Regions from separate parts of the Planococcus sp. S3-L1 genome, predicted to be linked through region 1. Evidence: a T-box and tRNA genes for the amino acid it is inferred to sense, from the RefSeq annotation. Region 1 holds a T-box; the other holds one or more tRNA genes.
What was found. The T-box of region 1 lies ahead of QMF37_RS04700 (valine--tRNA ligase). A T-box ahead of a tRNA ligase gene usually reads a tRNA of that ligase, here a tRNA-Val.

Region 1 (8,893 bases):
AAAAGAGCAAAAAAGTATATTGGAGAACGTCATCGTTTCCACTTGCAACCGAACGGAAATATATGCGGTCGTGGACCAGCTTCATACGGGAAAATATTACGTGAAGCAATTCCTCGCCGATTATTTTGGTTTTTCGCAAGAAGCGATTTCTCCTTATTTATTTGTCCATGAACAGGATGAGGCGATTGAACACTTATTCCGCGTTACTGCAGGCATCGATTCGATGGTATTAGGTGAAACGCAAATTCTCGGACAAGTAAAAAGTAGTTTTCTTGCAGGGCAACAGCATGGAACGACAGGCACGCTATTTAACCAATTGTTCAAGCAAGCTGTAACCTTGGCGAAACGAGCGCATTCTGAGACAGCTATTGGTGAAAATGCCGTATCCGTGTCTTACGCAGCAGTTGAACTAGGCAAGAAGATTTTTGGCACGCTTAAAAACAAGCATGTTGTTATTTTAGGCGCCGGTAAAATGGGCGAATTGGCCATTAAAAACTTGCAAGGCAGCGGTGCAAACCGCGTAACTGTTATCAACCGGACATTTGAAAAGGCTGAACTATTGGCGGATAAATTTGGTGGCAATGCAAAACCGTTAAACCAATTGCAATGCGCTTTATTAGAAGCAGACATTTTAATTTCTTCGACGGGATCGGCAGATTTTGTCATTGACCTGGAGCTAATGGAATTTGTAGAGAAACTTCGTAAAGGCAAACCTTTGTTTATGGTAGATATTGCCGTTCCGCGTGATATGGACCCGCGTATCAGTGATTTGCCGAATGTCTTTTTATATGATATTGACGACATGCAAGGAATTGTTGAAGCGAATTTAGCAGAGCGTGAACGCGCAGCTGGTGAAATTATGACGATGATTAATCAGGAATCTCTGCAGTTTAACGACTGGCTAACGACGCTTGGTGTTGTTCCGGTGATTTCTGCCCTTCGTCAAAAAGCGCTTGGCATTCAAGCGGAAACGATGGCGAGCATTGAAAACAAAATGCCTGATTTAACAGATCGTGAAAAGAAAATTCTCAACAAGCATACGAAATCGATTATCAATCAATTATTAAAAGATCCAATTTTGCAGGCTAAGGAAATGGGCGGTGCGCCCAAATCCCGTGAGCAGCTGGAGCTATTCATGCAAATCTTTGGAATTGAAGAAGAAGTTGAAAAAGAAATAGAAAAGCAGTCGAAAGCACCACAACAAAAAACGGATAAAGCCGTTCTTCAAACTCAGCAATCAACAACAGAAACTCCCGGATATTCATTTTAAGCTTTCTAAAAGAGGCGTTTTCGAATCTATATGTTAAAATGTAGAGACGGAACGCCTTTAACTATGGAGATGAAGGGGAATGGGATGGCTGATATAACAATGGCAAGGCTGCATGAAGCTATGGTTATTCTATATGCTGTCAGCCTTGTTTTTTATTTTATAGATTACTTATATAAAGAAAAGAAAGCCAGTCGGATTGCGATGACGCTGCTCGGCATTGTTTGGGCTTTGCAAACCCTATTTCTAGGACTGTACATTTTCGAAACGCAACGCTTTCCAATATTGACCTTGTTTGAAGGCATTTATTTTTATGCCTGGTTATTGGTGACGTTGTCGATTGTTCTCAGGATGTTCTACCGCTTTGATTTTGCGGTGTTTTTCATTAATGTGATTGGCTTTATTTTCATGACAATCCACACGTTTGCACCGGTTCAAATCGAGCGTTCACCGGTAGGAGAAACGCTTGTTTCGGAATTATTATTCATCCATATTAGTTTTGCCATTTTGTCCTATGTTGCTTTTTCGCTGTCGTTTGTTTTTGCGGCACTGCATATGATTTTATACAGAATGTTGAAAAAGAAAAAATGGACAAAGCAATGGGCAAATTTGCCGTCACTTGGCCAAACACAGCAATTTATGACCATTTCTATTTTGGTTGGTATTTCGCTTTTATTCGTGTCACTCGTATTGGGTCTGCAATGGGCGTATATTTCGTTGTCAGAGTTTTCATTGCTCGACATGAAGATTGTAGGATCGTTTATTTTACTAGTAGTGTATAGCTTTATACTCTGGTGGCATCGCAAAGGCTCGTTAAACGGAATGAATTATGCGTTGGCGCATGTCTATGCATTTTTATTGTTGCTCATTAATTTCTTTTTGGGTAGCCGGTTATCTGAATTTCATTTTTGGTATTAAAGAAAGGTAGGATTTAGTTGAGAAAAATTATTGTAGGTTCAAGAAGAAGCAAGTTGGCGTTGACACAAACAAATCAGTTTATTGATAAGTTAAAAGCAGCAGGCGTACCATTTGAATTTGAAATCAAAGAAATTGTCACGAAAGGCGACCGTATCGTTGATGTGATGCTATCAAAAGTAGGCGGCAAAGGCTTATTTGTTAAAGAAATTGAACAAGCTCTTTTTGCTAAAGAAATCGATTTTGCTGTTCACAGCATGAAAGATATGCCTTCTGTATTACCTGAAGGTCTTGCAATTGGGTGTATTCCTGAACGTGAAGACCCGCGTGATGCTTATATTGCGAACGACCATGTAAAATTAATGGAATTGCCAGTTGGCGCAGTTGTTGGAACGAGTAGTTTGCGTCGCAGTTCTCAATTGTTACTAATACGTCCGGACCTTGATATTCAATGGATTCGCGGCAATATTGATACACGTCTTGCGAAATTACATGCGGGCGATTTTGACGCCATTATTTTAGCAGCGGCTGGTTTGAAACGGATGGGCTGGAAAGATGACTTAGTCACTGAATTTATGGAAGTGGACGAATGCCTGCCAGCAATCGGACAAGGCGCATTAGGGATCGAGTGCCGTGAAGACGACAAAGAATTGATGGCTGAATTAGCGAAACTTAACGATGACAATACAGCATTAGCTGTTAACGCAGAACGTAAATTCCTCAAAGACATGGATGGCAGCTGCCAAGTCCCCATTGCGGGATATGCAACAGTGAACGAGGGAGAAATCACCTTTACTGGACTAATTTCTTCACCAGAAGCTGATCAAGTTTTCAAAGAAGTGGCGATTAGTCGCGATCCAATCGAAGCTGGCCGCATCGTAGCTGAGAAAATTAGTGCACAAGGCGGCTATGAGTTAATTCAGCGCGTCAAAGCCGAAAGCAATGTCTAAAAAAGAAAATTTGCTCGAAGGTCAAACTGTGATTTTTACAGGTTCCAGAGAACCTATAGAAGCGCTTGAACATGCACAGTCGTTTGGTGCCCAAACACGTTACTTGCCACTTGTGGAAACGATAAGTCGGCAGTCAAAAAAACCGGATTTTGCAGGCTATGACTGGTTAATTTTTACTAGCCGTACAAGTGCTGAAGTGTTTTGTCAACTGGATGAAACCGTTAGCGCTAAAATTGCAGCAGTAGGCGATCAAACGGCTGCTGTGTTGCAACGGCATGGCCACAGCGTTGATTTTATACCGAAAGTTTTTAGTGCCGATCATTTTATCGAAGAATTCCCACCTGTTTCTGGCGTCGCCAAATGCTTGTTTATTAAAGGTCAAATGGCGAAAAACACCATCGCCTCTATGTCGATGCAAGTGGATGAGTGGGTTGTTTACGATACCATTCTGAATATCGAAAACGCTAAGCTGGTCGTTCAACTAAAAGACGTTATTGTTCTTTTCGCCAGTCCTTCTGCTGTGTCGGCGTACCGACAAGCAGGTGGAGATTGGTCGAATATCCGCACCGCGGCGATTGGCCACGTTACGAAAAAGGCGATACTAAAAAGCGGCGGAACAGTGGATTACACGCCTAAAAAATATACGTATATAGAAGTTATCAATGAAATAGCGAAAGGAAGTTTGTCGAAATGAAAGAATTAAATTTTAACCGTCACCGTCGTTTGCGCGGTTCTGCTAATATCCGTTCAATGGTTCGCGAAACGAGCTTGCATAAAGAGGACTTTATTTATCCGATTTTTGTTGTAGAAGGCGAAAACATTAAAACAGAAATTTCTTCAATGCCAGGCGTTTTCCATTTTTCGTTGGATAAATTAGGTGAAGAATTAGATGAAGTGGTGGACCTTGGAATTCCTTCTGTTATTCTTTTTGGCGTACCGAACGAAAAAGATGCGGTTGGCACACAAGCTTATCACGACCATGGTATCACTCAAGAAGCCATCCGTTTTGCGAAAAATCGTCATCCTGAGTTAGTCGTTATTGCAGATACCTGTCTGTGCCAATATACCGATCATGGCCATTGTGGCGTAATCGAAAATGGTGTGATTTTAAATGACGAATCACTAGATTTACTAGCACGCACTGCGGTTTCTCAAGCAAAAGCTGGAGCTGACATTATTGCACCATCAAATATGATGGACGGTTTTGTTGCTGCAATTCGCTACGGACTTGACCAAGCGGGATTCGAAAACACACCCATTATGTCGTACGGTGTTAAATATTCGTCTGCTTATTACGGACCTTTCCGTGAAGCGGCTCACAGTACACCGCAATTTGAGGATCGTAAAACGTACCAAATGGATCCAGCAAACCGTATGGAAGCGTTACGTGAAGCAACTTCTGATATTCAAGAAGGTGCAGATTTCATGATTGTTAAGCCAGCTTTGTCGTACTTAGACATTATCCGTGAAGTTCGCGATAATTTTGATGTACCGATTGTCGCTTATAACGTATCGGGTGAATACGCGATGGTCAAAGCAGCTGCCGCAAATGGCTGGATTGATGAAAAGAAAATCGTTTTAGAAACTTTATTGAGCATGAAACGCGCGGGAGCAGATATCGTTATGACTTATCACGCGAAAGACGCAGCACGCTGGTTGGAGGGAAAAGAATGACATACGAAAAATCATTAGCCGCATTTACTGAAGCAAAAACTTTAATGCCAGGTGGCGTTAATAGCCCAGTCCGTGCCTTTAAATCGGTCAATATGGATCCGATTTTCATGAAGTCAGGAAGCGGTGCCACAATTACAGATATTGACGGAAATTCGTATATTGACTACGTTTTGTCATACGGCCCATTAATTTTAGGCCATGCTGAACCAGCAGTCGTCAACGCAATTCAAGAAACAGCAGCGCTTGGAACGTCATTCGGTGCGCCAACTGAACTTGAAAATACGATGGCGAAACTAGTTATGGAACGCGTTCCATCGATTGAAATGATTCGTATGGTATCTTCTGGAACAGAAGCAACGATGAGTGCATTGCGTGTAGCACGTGGCTATACCGGCCGCGATAAAATCTTGAAATTCGAAGGCTGCTATCACGGTCACGGCGACAGTCTATTAATCAAAGCAGGTTCAGGTGTCGCAACTTTAGGTTTGCCAGATTCACCAGGTGTACCCGAATCAGTCGCTAAAAATACCATTACCGTGCCATTTAATGACTTAGAAAGCGTTCGTATGGCTTTCCAAGAATACGGCAGTGAACTAGCGGCAGTTATCGTAGAACCGGTTGCTGGAAACATGGGCGTGGTTCCGCCAAACGAAGGCTTCTTAATGGAGCTGCGCAACTTAACGCACGAAAACGGCACGCTTCTTATTTTTGACGAAGTCATGACCGGATTCCGTGTTGGCTATCATTGTGCACAAGGTCATTACGGCGTTACACCCGACATGACGTGTCTCGGTAAAGTAATCGGCGGCGGTTTACCAGTCGGTGCATTCGGTGGTAAGCGTGAAATTATGCAGCAAGTCGCACCAAGTGGTTCTATTTATCAAGCAGGCACACTCTCTGGAAATCCACTCGCAATGCGCGCAGGCTTTGAAACGTTGTCTCGTTTAACAGAAGAAAGCTACAACACTTTTATCGAACGCGGCGACCAGCTTGAAAAAGGATTCCGAGAAGCTGCAACCAAATACAACATCCCGCACACAGTCAACCGTGCAGGCTCGATGATTGGTTTTTTCTTCACAAACGAAAACGTGGTCGACTTTGCAACAGCGAAAACTTCAGATACCGATTTGTTCGCTGACTATTACCGTTTAATGGCGGCAGAAGGTATTTACTTGCCGCCGTCTCAATTTGAAGGCATGTTCCTATCGACTGCCCACACGGAAGAGCATATCGCAAAAACCGTAGAAGCATTCCATGCCGTATTTGCTAAATTGGCACGCTAAAAATAGACAGGGCTATCCTGAAAGGTCATAAAAATGACCCTTTGGGATAGCCCTTTTTTTAGAGTGATTTTGATCTGTTTAAGTAGTCGCTTTTATCTCAATAGTTAGTAGTGAAAAATTAGCAAGATATAGAAAATCGGTATTGCTGTTCCAAAGCTCGCTCCAAGCTATTCATCTCGTCTCACATTGTTACGCTCAAAACGACCGAAGCGATGTATAGAACCTAAGAAAAACGACTATCCCAGTTCAATGCAACCTTACTCAGCGAAGGCGCGTGCACCACCGCCGTCGAGCGTCTCCAGAACCTTACACCCTCTACTCCCACATAAAAATAGGTGCACTTATGCATCCACCACTCCCTAGCTGAGGCGCGTGCACCACCGCGGCCGAGCGTCTCCAGAGCCTTACACCCTCTACTCCCACATAAAAATAGGTGCACTTGTGCATCCAGCAGTCCCTAGCTGAGGCGCGTCGCGGGCTAGGCGAAGCGAAAAGACCGGTGAACTTCCGGGCTTATCGCGAGAGCCATGCCCAAAGCGACCGAAGCGGCATAAGAAAGCGAGGCTACTTTCTCGAGCTTGCACCCCCACATCAATCTTCATTCACTAGGCGAAGTAACGAAACAACACCAACTACCTACCCTACACCACCAAAGCCATGTCCATTGACTAAGCAAGGAGCGAGCACGGGCTAGGCAAAGCAAAAAGACCGGTGAACTTCCGGGCTTATTGCGGGAGCCATGCCCAAAGCGACCGAAGCGACATAAGAAAGCAGAAATAACTACCACCTCAATCAAACCTTACAAAATAAACTTGACGCTAAAACCAAGTATTGAGTACAATAAGAGTAATTAGATATTCATGCGTTGAAGAGGATAGTAAATTGTACGTTACATTTCAGAGAGAAGACCAGTTGGTGAGAGGTTTTCATGAGCGTCCAGTTGAATGTCACCTCCGAGCAGTTGCCGTGAAACGAGTAGCGGGAACCGGACTGAACATCCGTTATGAAACTTGAGAGCCAGGTGTGCAAGTGGACCTGTGTATAAAGGTGGTACCGCGAAAAACTCCTTCGTCCTTTACAGACGACGGGAGTTTTTTGCGTTCTACCAGAAATTAAAGGAGGAATTCCAATGACTGAACAAATGTCCACCAAGTACGATCCACAATCGATTGAAAAAGGGCGTTACGATTGGTGGGTCAACAACAAATTCTTCGAAGCAAAACCTGAAAGCGGCAAAACGCCGTATACCATTGTAATTCCACCACCAAACGTTACCGGCAAGTTGCACTTAGGCCACGCGTGGGATACAACATTACAAGACATCATGACACGTATGAAACGCATGCAAGGCTTTGATGCGTTATGGTTACCAGGAATGGACCATGCCGGTATTGCGACGCAAGCCAAAGTAGAAGGCAAATTAAAAGAAGAAGGACGTTCACGTTATGACTTAGGACGCGAAGCGTTTCTTGAAGAATCATGGAAATGGAAAGATCAATACGCAGGGCACATTCGCGAGCAATGGGCAAAATTAGGGCTAGGTCTTGATTATTCGCGTGAGCGTTTTACATTAGATGACGGCTTATCAAAAGCAGTAAGAGAAGTATTTGTTAAGCTGTATGAGAAAAAACTCATTTACCGCGGCAAATACATCATCAACTGGGACCCAAACACAAAAACAGCGATTTCCGACATTGAAGTTATTTACAAAGACGTACAAGGTGCGTTTTATCATATGCGTTACCCACTTGCAGATGGTAGTGGTCATATTGAAATCGCCACGACACGTCCCGAAACAATGCTTGGCGATACAGCCGTTGCTGTTCACCCGAAAGACGAGCGTTACCAGCACTTGATCGGCAAGAAAGTGATTTTGCCAATTATTGGCCGGGAAATTGAAATTGTAGCGGATGATTACGTAGATAGAGAATTTGGAAGTGGTGCTGTAAAAATTACACCGGCTCACGACCCGAATGACTTTGAAATTGGAAACCGTCATCATTTAGAACGCGTACTAGTTATGCACGAAGACGGTTCGATGAACGAAAACGCTGGCAAGTATGAAGGACTGGATCGTTTTGAATGTCGGAAGCAAATTGTCAAAGATCTGCAAGACCTGGATGTGTTATTTAAAATTGAAGAGCATTTGCATTCAGTAGGCCATTCTGAGCGTAGCGGAGCAGTGGTTGAGCCTTACCTATCAACACAATGGTTTGTCGATATGAAGCCACTTGCTGCTGCTTCAGTTGAGGCACAAAAAAACGATGCGGGTGTTAACTTTGTGCCGGATCGTTTTGAGAAAACCTATTTGCACTGGATGGAAAACATTCGCGATTGGTGTATTTCGCGCCAACTTTGGTGGGGACATCAAATTCCAGCTTGGTATCATAACGAAACAGGCGAAATCTATGTAGGTCACGAAGCACCGGCAGACGCTGAAAACTGGACACAAGACGAAGACGTATTAGACACGTGGTTCTCATCTGCTTTATGGCCGTTCTCGACACTTGGCTGGCCAGAAGAAAACGATGATCTTAGCCGTTACTACCCGACGGACGTATTGGTGACAGGCTACGACATCATTAACTTTTGGGTGTCACGGATGATTTTCCAAGCTTTAGAATTCACGGGTGAAAAACCGTTTAAAGATGTCTTGATTCACGGACTTGTGCGCGATGCTGAAGGGCGTAAAATGTCCAAATCACTCGGCAACGGCGTTGACCCGATGGACGTCATTTCTGAGTACGGAGCCGATTCGCTGCGTTATTTCCTCGCAACAGCTTCGTCTCCAGGACAAGATCTTC
Region 2 (8,893 bases), on a different contig from region 1:
GGGGCATTGGGTCTCGAACCGAGAAGACCTTAAACAATATGGGGATTTTCTCTGTTGGTGATTTGGCTTGTGCTGATGTTTCAGTTCTAGAAAAACAGTTTGGTATTTTAGGAAATCAGCTGCATCAGCACGCCAACGGCATCGATCTGTCAGATATGGGGACACCTTTAGTCGAAGGACAAATTAGTTACGGCAAAGGACAAATTTTATACCGGGATTACATAGAAGAACAAGACATCATGACCATCATCCTGGAAATGTGCGAAGACGTCGCGATGAGAACACGCCAAGCGAGACGTGCAGGACGGACCATTCACTTAAGCATCGTTTACAGCAAGACAGCTTTCGGTGGTGGATTTTCCCACTCACGGTCCATTGACGAAGCGACAAATGATACATTGAAAATTTATAAGGTTTGCCAAGGCATTTTCAGAGAGTATTTTCAACACAAGCCAGTTCGGCAAATATCATTAGCTATCAGCAATTTAGAAGAAGAGTCATCGATGCAGTTAAGTCTCTTTGACGAAAAAAAGTTTGAAAACAGACAGCTTGGAGAAGCGATGGATCGGATTCGTAAAAGATATGGCTATTCAGCTATTTACCGCGGTGTATCAGCTACACAAGCGGGTACTGCGATCGCACGAACGAAATTAATCGGTGGGCACAATAAAGAATAAGGGGGCGATCCGAATGAAACGCAATAAGTATTTAAAAGTTGTCGGAGACATCAAAGACCGCGGACGCATCAAGTGGACTGCGTTAATGTTACCCGAGCATATTGAAATGATTCGGGAATGGTATGCCAAAGATGAACAAGTACCGAAGCCACAGTTAACTGAAGACGATTTGCAGCTGCTTCAAGAAGAAATGGATATTGCGTTAAAGCGACAATGTGAAGTGGTAATTCAAAGTTGGAAAGAAGGTGTCATCCATGAGTACCGTGGAACAATTGAAGGCATTGATGTAAGAAGTAGAGTGCTAATTTGTGTGGAGTCAGAGAAAAAGTATAGGTTACCGATCGATGAAGTGGTTGCGATTGTCATGGTGGATTGACGTTCAATCGAGTGCCACGAAAGGTACTGAATTACAACAAACCCTTTGAGGCATTCATGAATTTTTTGCCGCGTTCGACTTGAATTGACAATTTACATATTTATAGGCTATTGGATATGATAAAGTAAAAGAAAAAAGGAGGTAATATGAGTGAAGAAAATTATAGTGTTCGTTGTGCTATTACTTATGCTTAGTGGTATTTTTACTAATCAATCCTTAGCAGCTACTAATTTAAAGGATGTAGAGAAAAGTAATCGCTTTTATAATGAGATTCAATATCTTATTAAAGAAAAGGTGATTTCAGGTTTTCCAGACGGTACTTTTCGTCCGAAAAGTAATGTCACAAGAGCGCAAGCGGCAATCATGATAGGGAGAGCTATGGGCTACGATGGAAAACAAAGAAATACAAGCTTTTCAGATGTAAGCTCTTCAAAAATTGCAAGTGGCTATATTGCTGAAGCTACTGAAAACTCTTTAATATCGGGGTATCCTGATGGAACGTTCAAGCCCGACAAAGTAGTAACAAGAGCAGAAATGGCAATAATATTAAATCGAGCTTTTTTCAATAAGACGATCACGCCTACCGTCTCTTTTAGCGATGTGGGCAAGAAGATGAGCTCATATTATTCTATTATGAATTTAGCTGCGATGGGAATCGTAAGCGGCTATGAAGATGGAACGTTCAAGCCCAATAATAGTTTGAACAGAGAACAGTTTTCTGCTTTTCTGGCAAGAGCATTTAATGATGATTTTATCAAGTCACCTGACAAGACCGAAACGGTGTCACAACAACAAGCGATAAAAAAGGCTAAAAGTTATCTAGAATACACATCATTTTCTAGAAGCGGTTTGATTGCTCAATTAAAATATGAAGGTTTTAGTAATGCAGATGCGACGTATGCTGTGGACAAAACTAATGTGAATTGGAGAGGACAAGCCGTAAAAATGGCCGAAAATTATCTAGAATACACATCATTTTCTAGAAGCGGTTTGATCGCTCAATTAGAATATGAAGGATTCAGTAATGCAGATGCGAAGTATGCTGTGGACAAAATTAATACGAATTGGAGAGAGCAAGCCGTAAAAATGGCTAAAAATTATCTTGAATACACATCCTTTTCAAGGAGCGGTTTGATCGCTCAATTAGAGTTTGAAGGGTTCAGTAATGCAGATGCGACGTATGCTGTGAATGCCGTAGGACTCTAGTAGAAGTATGTAGATAATCGAAAGAATCAACGGTGAATATGAGTAAAGATTTTGGTTACACATATTTTTAATTAATGATGAAAATGTAAGCTATAATATATTCATTTTACGACTTCTAAGTAGAAGTCGTTTTTGATTTCATCAAATTTATTTGTTGGAAGATTGACAATAAGTAATGCTTAATATATACGATAGGATTTTAGAAAATACTAAACTACACAGAACATATGAAGCTCTTTTAACGTTAGTATATAGATTTCTAGGAATTTAAGAGAAAGGTTTAGAAGCTTCTTGTCATCTCTATAGTCTTGCATAGTAAACTTGAATAAAAAAACCACTTCCTCTCTGATTTCAATCAGATAAGGAAGCGGTCTTTGGTAGTGGATTCTTATTCGGTATCCAACCACTACACCATTGAAGTTTGAAAAGTGCCTCAAACCATTGATAGATTAACATGTATGATTCCTACTGGGCTCGAACCAGCGACCTCTACCCTGTCAAGGTAGCGCTCTCCCAGCTGAGCTAAGGAATCTCAATTTCCAGGACAAATATAAGTATAGCTCGTCCGCAGAAAAAGTCAATAGTTTACAAAGAAGAAAAGAAGCCTGTTTAGGGTCATTCGGTTAGTAGCATGTGGCGATTTGTGTTGCTACAAGTCGATTAACCTACTGTCCAACACCTTTAAAGCCGGCATTTTTTGCTTCTTGTTCGGAACAGAACCATTCTTCTGGATTGGTTTGCTCGTAAGAAGAGTCGCTTGGCAGGTGGTAGATTTTATTGCCACTGCGGTTTATGTTGCCTTTAATATCGCAGTCGGTAGTTGCTTCTTTAGGGGGCGTGCTCGGAGTGCTAGTTGGTTCTTGTCCGTAAGCTTCCGAGTCAAAGCCGCGGTCTGTTGAATAATTTTCATATTGCCAAATGCCTGTTTGGCTGTCTTTGGCGACTTGCTCTACTTGTTCAAAATCGTCGAGGTGACGTGTGTTTGGAGGAAAGACGTAAGCAACTCTGGCCAGGCCAGATGCTAACATTTGTTCTTGAACGCTCTCACCATCGACATAAATGTAAGCAAGTAAACGGTCATAATCATCAAAGCGGTCACCGACATCAAATTCAATCGATACATCACCAGATTCGATCAAACGTCTGTTTTCTTCAGTGGCCTCACTACCAAGCGGTTGTTTGCCAAGGCGTGGATGATTGGTTTCGGGTGTGTCTATTAATAGGTAGCGAACCGTCACTTCTTCGCCTTCGTATATAATTTTTATAGTATCGCCATCAATAACTTGCGTTACTTTCACATCAATTTGGTCCGTGGTGCCAGAAGTGTCGGTCGATTCTAACATTCCGCAGCCCGATAGGAATAATACAGCAACTAGCATCAATTTTAGTTTCATCACAATCCCCACTTTCAGTTCTTCATAAGTATATAAATAATTATGTTACCTGGCAATTGGATAACGGCTCTAAGTCGATCGTTCCCGTCGTTAACGCTAAAAAACGGCATAATAAAACGCCTCTTTCAATCAAAAATTGAAAAGGCGCCTTTATGTACGGGAGTGATAGAGTCTAATCCGTTTCCGCAATTAAAGTGTTGTCTCCGCGGGTGATGCTGTTTCAGCGTAATACAAAAGCGATTCTTCCGTGAGACCTTCTAATTTTTCCTTATTAACCCCAACTTCTAATTCACCCGTAAAAATAGTTTCCCACCAATAGGTCTGTTCATTCATTTTATTTCCCCCCTGGTTTTAATTGTATTGTTTGACTATTCTATACCCTTAAAGGTTACACTAATAAACAAATAAGGTAAAAAAGCTGAAAAGCATTAAAAGGAGAGATTTGGCATGATTTCAATTGGCATCATTGGAACAGGAATTGTTGGCGAACGAATTATTAAGCAACTGGAACAAGAACATCATGTGGACATAAAAATAGTTTTTGATCCACAAACAGAGCGTCTTACGCAAATTAGTGAAACTTACGGAATCCCTATGGCGAAATCAGTGGAAGAAGTGCTGCATTCAGACATCAATTGGGTTTATATTGCGACGCCTCCCGCTTTTCACGAAGAAATCGCTGAACGTGCAGCTAGTGCAGGGATTAATATCCTGTGCGAAAAACCATTGGCCCACAATGTTGAAGCTGGCAAAGCGATGGTAAAAACTGTACAAAATAACCGAGTGCAAACTGCCATGCATTTCCCCTTAATGTATAAACCTGCAATTCGTGAAATGGCCAAGCGCATTAAGGAAGGCGATATCGGAAAAATTGTCCGAATCGAACTTCAAACTTTTTTCCCAGACTGGCCGAGGTTATGGCAACAAAATCCGTGGATTGGTTCAAGGAGCCAAGGTGGATTTGTTCGTGAAGTGTTCCCTCATTATTTTCAATTAATGCATCGTCTCTTTGGAGCATTGTCGTTTACATCTCATCATATTACCTATCCAGAACAAGCGGATAAATGCGAAACTGGACTCATTGCACACGGACTTACCGAAGCAAAAATCCCTTTTTTACTGACAGGGATTAGCAATATTGGTCAAAAAGAATTATTGCAGTTTAAAGTGTATGGAGAACAGGGCGTGCTGACTCTAGAAAACTGGACAACCCTTTATAAATCAATGTACGGAGAAGACCGTCAATTGATTGAAGAATTTGAAGAAGTCCCGTCGCTGTTTGAAGAAATGAATAACCAGTCTACTTTATTGGTTAATTTCGAAGAAGGATTAATTGTTCAACGCTATATCGATCATTTACTGATGGAATAACTCTTTGTTTTTTCTATAATTCTTTTGGGTAAAGAACTTAAGGTCATTAACTTCGCTTATGCAATGCCAAAATTGCTATACTGAAGAAACTTAGAGGAGGTTGGACAATGAATTTTACAGCAACTGATGTGGAACGCATGATAGAAGAACAACGTGCTTACTTTTATACAGGTGACACGAAACCAGCGGATTTTCGAATTGAACAATTGTACCGCTTAAAAAGCGTGATCCAATCTCATGAAAAAGAGATTATCGATGCTTTGAAAAAAGATTTAGGAAAAAGTGAATTTGAAGCTTATGCAACAGAAGTCGGTTTTGTACTCGATAGCATCGGCAGCATGGCAAAAAATATAGAAGACTGGATGAAGCCTGAACACGTCAAGACACCAATTCATCTTCAGCCGGCTAAAAGCTTTGTTATCCGTGAACCATACGGCTCTGTGTTAATCATTGGGCCTTTCAATTATCCATTCCAATTGGTTATGGAGCCATTAATTGGAGCGATTGTCGGTGGGAATTGTGCGATAGTCAAGCCTTCAGAAGCAACACCTCACGTGGCAAAAGTAATTGGTACTATAATTGAAGAAGCATTTCCTTCTTACTATGTTCGCGCAGTCGAAGGCGAACGTGAAGAAGTAATCGCATTGATTCATGCCTCATTTGATTATGTTTTCTTTACCGGCAGTGTGAATGTCGGAAAAGTCATCATGAAAGCTGCATCCGAGCGCTTAACGCCGATTACCTTAGAACTCGGAGGCAAAAGCCCGGCGATTGTCGACCAAACAGCGAACCTGGAACTTGCTGCAAAACGAATTGCTTGGGGGAAACTGATGAATACCGGTCAGACATGTGTGGCACCTGATTATATTTGTGTACACGAATCGGTTAAAGAAGAATTCCTGAAAATTTTAACGAAAACAATAAAAGGCTTTTACGGCAAAGATGCACAACAGAGTCCTGATTTTGGGCGGATCGTCAACACTCAACATTTTGATCGATTGACTGAAATTATTCGCAAAGAAGCGGGACAAATTATTTATGGCGGCAATACGGATCGCAATGACTTGTATATCGAACCGGTCCTTCTAAACAATGTTAGCTGGGACAGTCCCTCTATGGAAGACGAGATTTTTGGTCCGATTTTACCAATTATTAGCTATACAGACTTGCCGTTATTGTTGCGTCAAATCCGTAACTTGCCGAAACCATTATCGGCGTATTTGTTTTCAGAAAATGAACGTGCGACACAATTTTTCTTAGATCAATTACCATTTGGCGGCGGCTGTATTAACGATACGGTTTCTCATGTGGGTAGCTCTTATTTACCGTTTGGTGGCATCGGAACGTCGGGTATCAATTCCTATCATGGTAAATCCAGCTTTGAAACCTTTACACACGCTAAATCCATCTTGAAGAAATCAACTAAACTATCGACAAATTTACTGTTTCCACCCTACAAAAATAAAGCGAAATGGATCAAGACAGTACTGAAATAAGCGGCCTTCGGGTCGTTTTTTTCGTTTCTGTCTGTCTTATGCCCGTCGAATCTACATGGGCGCCTGCGCTTTTCAGTGTCCAGGCTCCGGCGCCCAGATTCTAGGGTCATAAGCCAACCCAGCTGCGTGGCAAAGAGCGCCACACTGCTGGTCTGTCTTATGCCCGTCGAATCTACATGGGCGCCTGCGCTTTTCAGTGTCCAGGCTCCGGCGCCCAGATTCTAGGGTCATAAGCCAACCCAGCTGCGTGGCAAAGAGCGCCACACTGCTGGTCTGTCTTATGCCCGTCGAATCTACATGGGCACCTGCGCTTTTCATGAATCTGATATGATACTTAGTAAGAGGTGATGGCAATGGCAGAACGCATTTTAATTGTTGAAGATGAAAAAAGCATTGCGCGTGTATTGGAATTGGAATTGAAGTTTGAAGGATATGAAACAGGCGTTGCTCATACAGGATCTGAAGGATTGATTCAGTTCCGGGAGCAGAACTGGGATTTGGTGTTGCTCGATTTGATGTTGCCAGAAATCCACGGCTTGGATGTGTTAAAGCGTATCCGCATATCGGATGCGGCGATTCCGGTTATTTTGCTAACAGCTAAAGACGATGTAAAAGATAAAGTGGCTGGTTTGGATTTAGGTGCCAATGATTATATTACGAAACCGTTTGAGATTGAAGAAGTGCTGGCACGAATTCGTGCGTGTCTGCGCCTATCAAACGGTAATGGAAATTCAGCGCTTCACCGTTTTCATGAGCTGGAAATGAACGAAAGTACGCGGGACGTCAAACGTAACGGACGGATGATTGAATTGACGCCACGGGAATTTGATTTATTGCTGTATTTGATTAAAAACTCACAGCAAGTGCTTAGCCGTGAACAAGTCTTGAATGCGGTGTGGGGCTATGATTATTACGGAGACACCAATGTAATCGACGTTTATATTCGCTATTTGCGGAAGAAAGTAGATTTGGGTGAACGTTCTACGTATATCCAAACCGTTCGTGGAGTGGGCTATGTGTTGAAGGAGCAAAGCCATGAAACTAAAAAATAAAATTCATATTTCCTCCACGTTGTTGATGCTGGTGATTTTGTTAATCTTGGCTTTCGTTATTTATTTTTCATTTAGCCGATTGACGTATTCGACAGAAGTTGAACAGCTTCAGACGGAAACGAACGCACTGGTGGCGAAGTTTAATAATACGGAAACGGAAGATCCAAGTACGGTGCTGCGTGCCTATGTCCCTGTTAATGGGCTTGTGAAAGTTACGACAGCTGATGGTCAACAACTAGCACCTATCCAATCTCCAACGGTAACTGTCAAGCTCCCCGATAAACTAGAAGAGCTGTCGGGCACAATCAACGTGGAAGGCGAGCGCTTTGCTTATGTTAAAGCACCGATTATTTGGACGGATGGCCAAGTGGCAGAAGTTACAGTTGCACAGTCGATGCAGGAAACGACAAAAAACTTGGAGACGCTGCGGCTGGTTTTAGTTGCTGTCACTTTGCTAGCTATGATTCCCGTGATTATTTCGAGTGTCGTTCTAGGAAGAATTGTTACACGGCCGATTACCAATTTGACGACTACCATGACACGCATACAGCGTAACGGTAATTTTGAAAAACTACCGGTAGCAAGCAATTCACACGATGAATTGACTGAGATGGGCAATACCTTCAATGAAATGATGGACTTGTTAGAAGAAAACTATTCCAAGCAAGAAGAATTTGTTTCGAATGCTTCCCACGAACTAAAGACACCGCTAACGGTAATCGGCAGCTATGCCAAACTGCTCCAGCGACAAGGCATGCACGATAAAAAAATTGCGGAGGAAAGTTTGGTAGCCATACGTGCAGAGACCGACCGGATGAAGGTGTTGATCGAGCAATTGCTGCATATTGCTCGCCGAAGCGAATCACAAATGGAATGGATCACTGTAAATGTAGTCGATATACTGGCGCAAACCGTCACGGCCATGAACACATCTTATGATCGTGAGTTCGAGTTGATTACAGCTGAACAGTCACTACCGGTCGTTACAGATGTCTCGAAGTTCAAGCAGCTTCTCTATATTTTGCTGGACAATGCCAGAAAGTATAGCGCTAATAAAATTGAGGTAATCGCTCAAAAAAATGGAGACACCGTTATTCAGATTCGTGATACAGGAATCGGCATTCCAAAAGATGCAGTGCCTTTTGTCTTTGAACGATTTTATCGTGTAGATAAAGCAAGGAACCGAGAAACTGGGGGATTTGGGTTAGGTCTATCATTGGCAAAACAACTGGCTGATTCATTGAAGGTTGAAATTAGTCTGGAGAGCATCGAGCAGTTGGGTACGACAGTAACCATTACTTTCTCAGAGAATTCTAATGTT

Region 2: it encodes a tRNA-Val, which carries the amino acid that the T-box ahead of QMF37_RS04700 (valine--tRNA ligase) is inferred to sense. The anticodon was not compared.

The regions. Positions count from the first base shown of each region.
Region 1 is NZ_JASISN010000003.1:143,890-152,782, forward strand. It holds gene hemA (glutamyl-tRNA reductase) at 1-1,270, shown strand, start outside; gene QMF37_RS04675 (cytochrome C assembly family protein) at 1,355-2,185, shown strand; gene hemC (hydroxymethylbilane synthase) at 2,203-3,132, shown strand; gene QMF37_RS04685 (uroporphyrinogen-III synthase) at 3,125-3,826, shown strand; gene hemB (porphobilinogen synthase) at 3,823-4,806, shown strand; gene hemL (glutamate-1-semialdehyde 2,1-aminomutase) at 4,803-6,089, shown strand; T-box leader at 6,946-7,168, shown strand; gene QMF37_RS04700 (valine--tRNA ligase) at 7,219-8,893, shown strand, end outside.
Region 2 is NZ_JASISN010000002.1:171,816-180,708, forward strand. It holds gene QMF37_RS02930 (Y-family DNA polymerase) at 1-677, shown strand, start outside; gene QMF37_RS02935 (YolD-like family protein) at 691-1,053, shown strand; gene QMF37_RS02940 (S-layer homology domain-containing protein) at 1,204-2,259, shown strand; tRNA gene QMF37_RS02945 (tRNA-Val) at 2,719-2,791, opposite strand; gene QMF37_RS02950 (thermonuclease family protein) at 2,925-3,653, opposite strand; gene QMF37_RS02955 (hypothetical protein) at 3,843-3,986, opposite strand; gene QMF37_RS02960 (Gfo/Idh/MocA family protein) at 4,101-5,024, shown strand; gene QMF37_RS02965 (aldehyde dehydrogenase) at 5,132-6,520, shown strand; gene QMF37_RS02970 (response regulator transcription factor) at 6,874-7,572, shown strand; gene QMF37_RS02975 (HAMP domain-containing sensor histidine kinase) at 7,556-8,893, shown strand, end outside.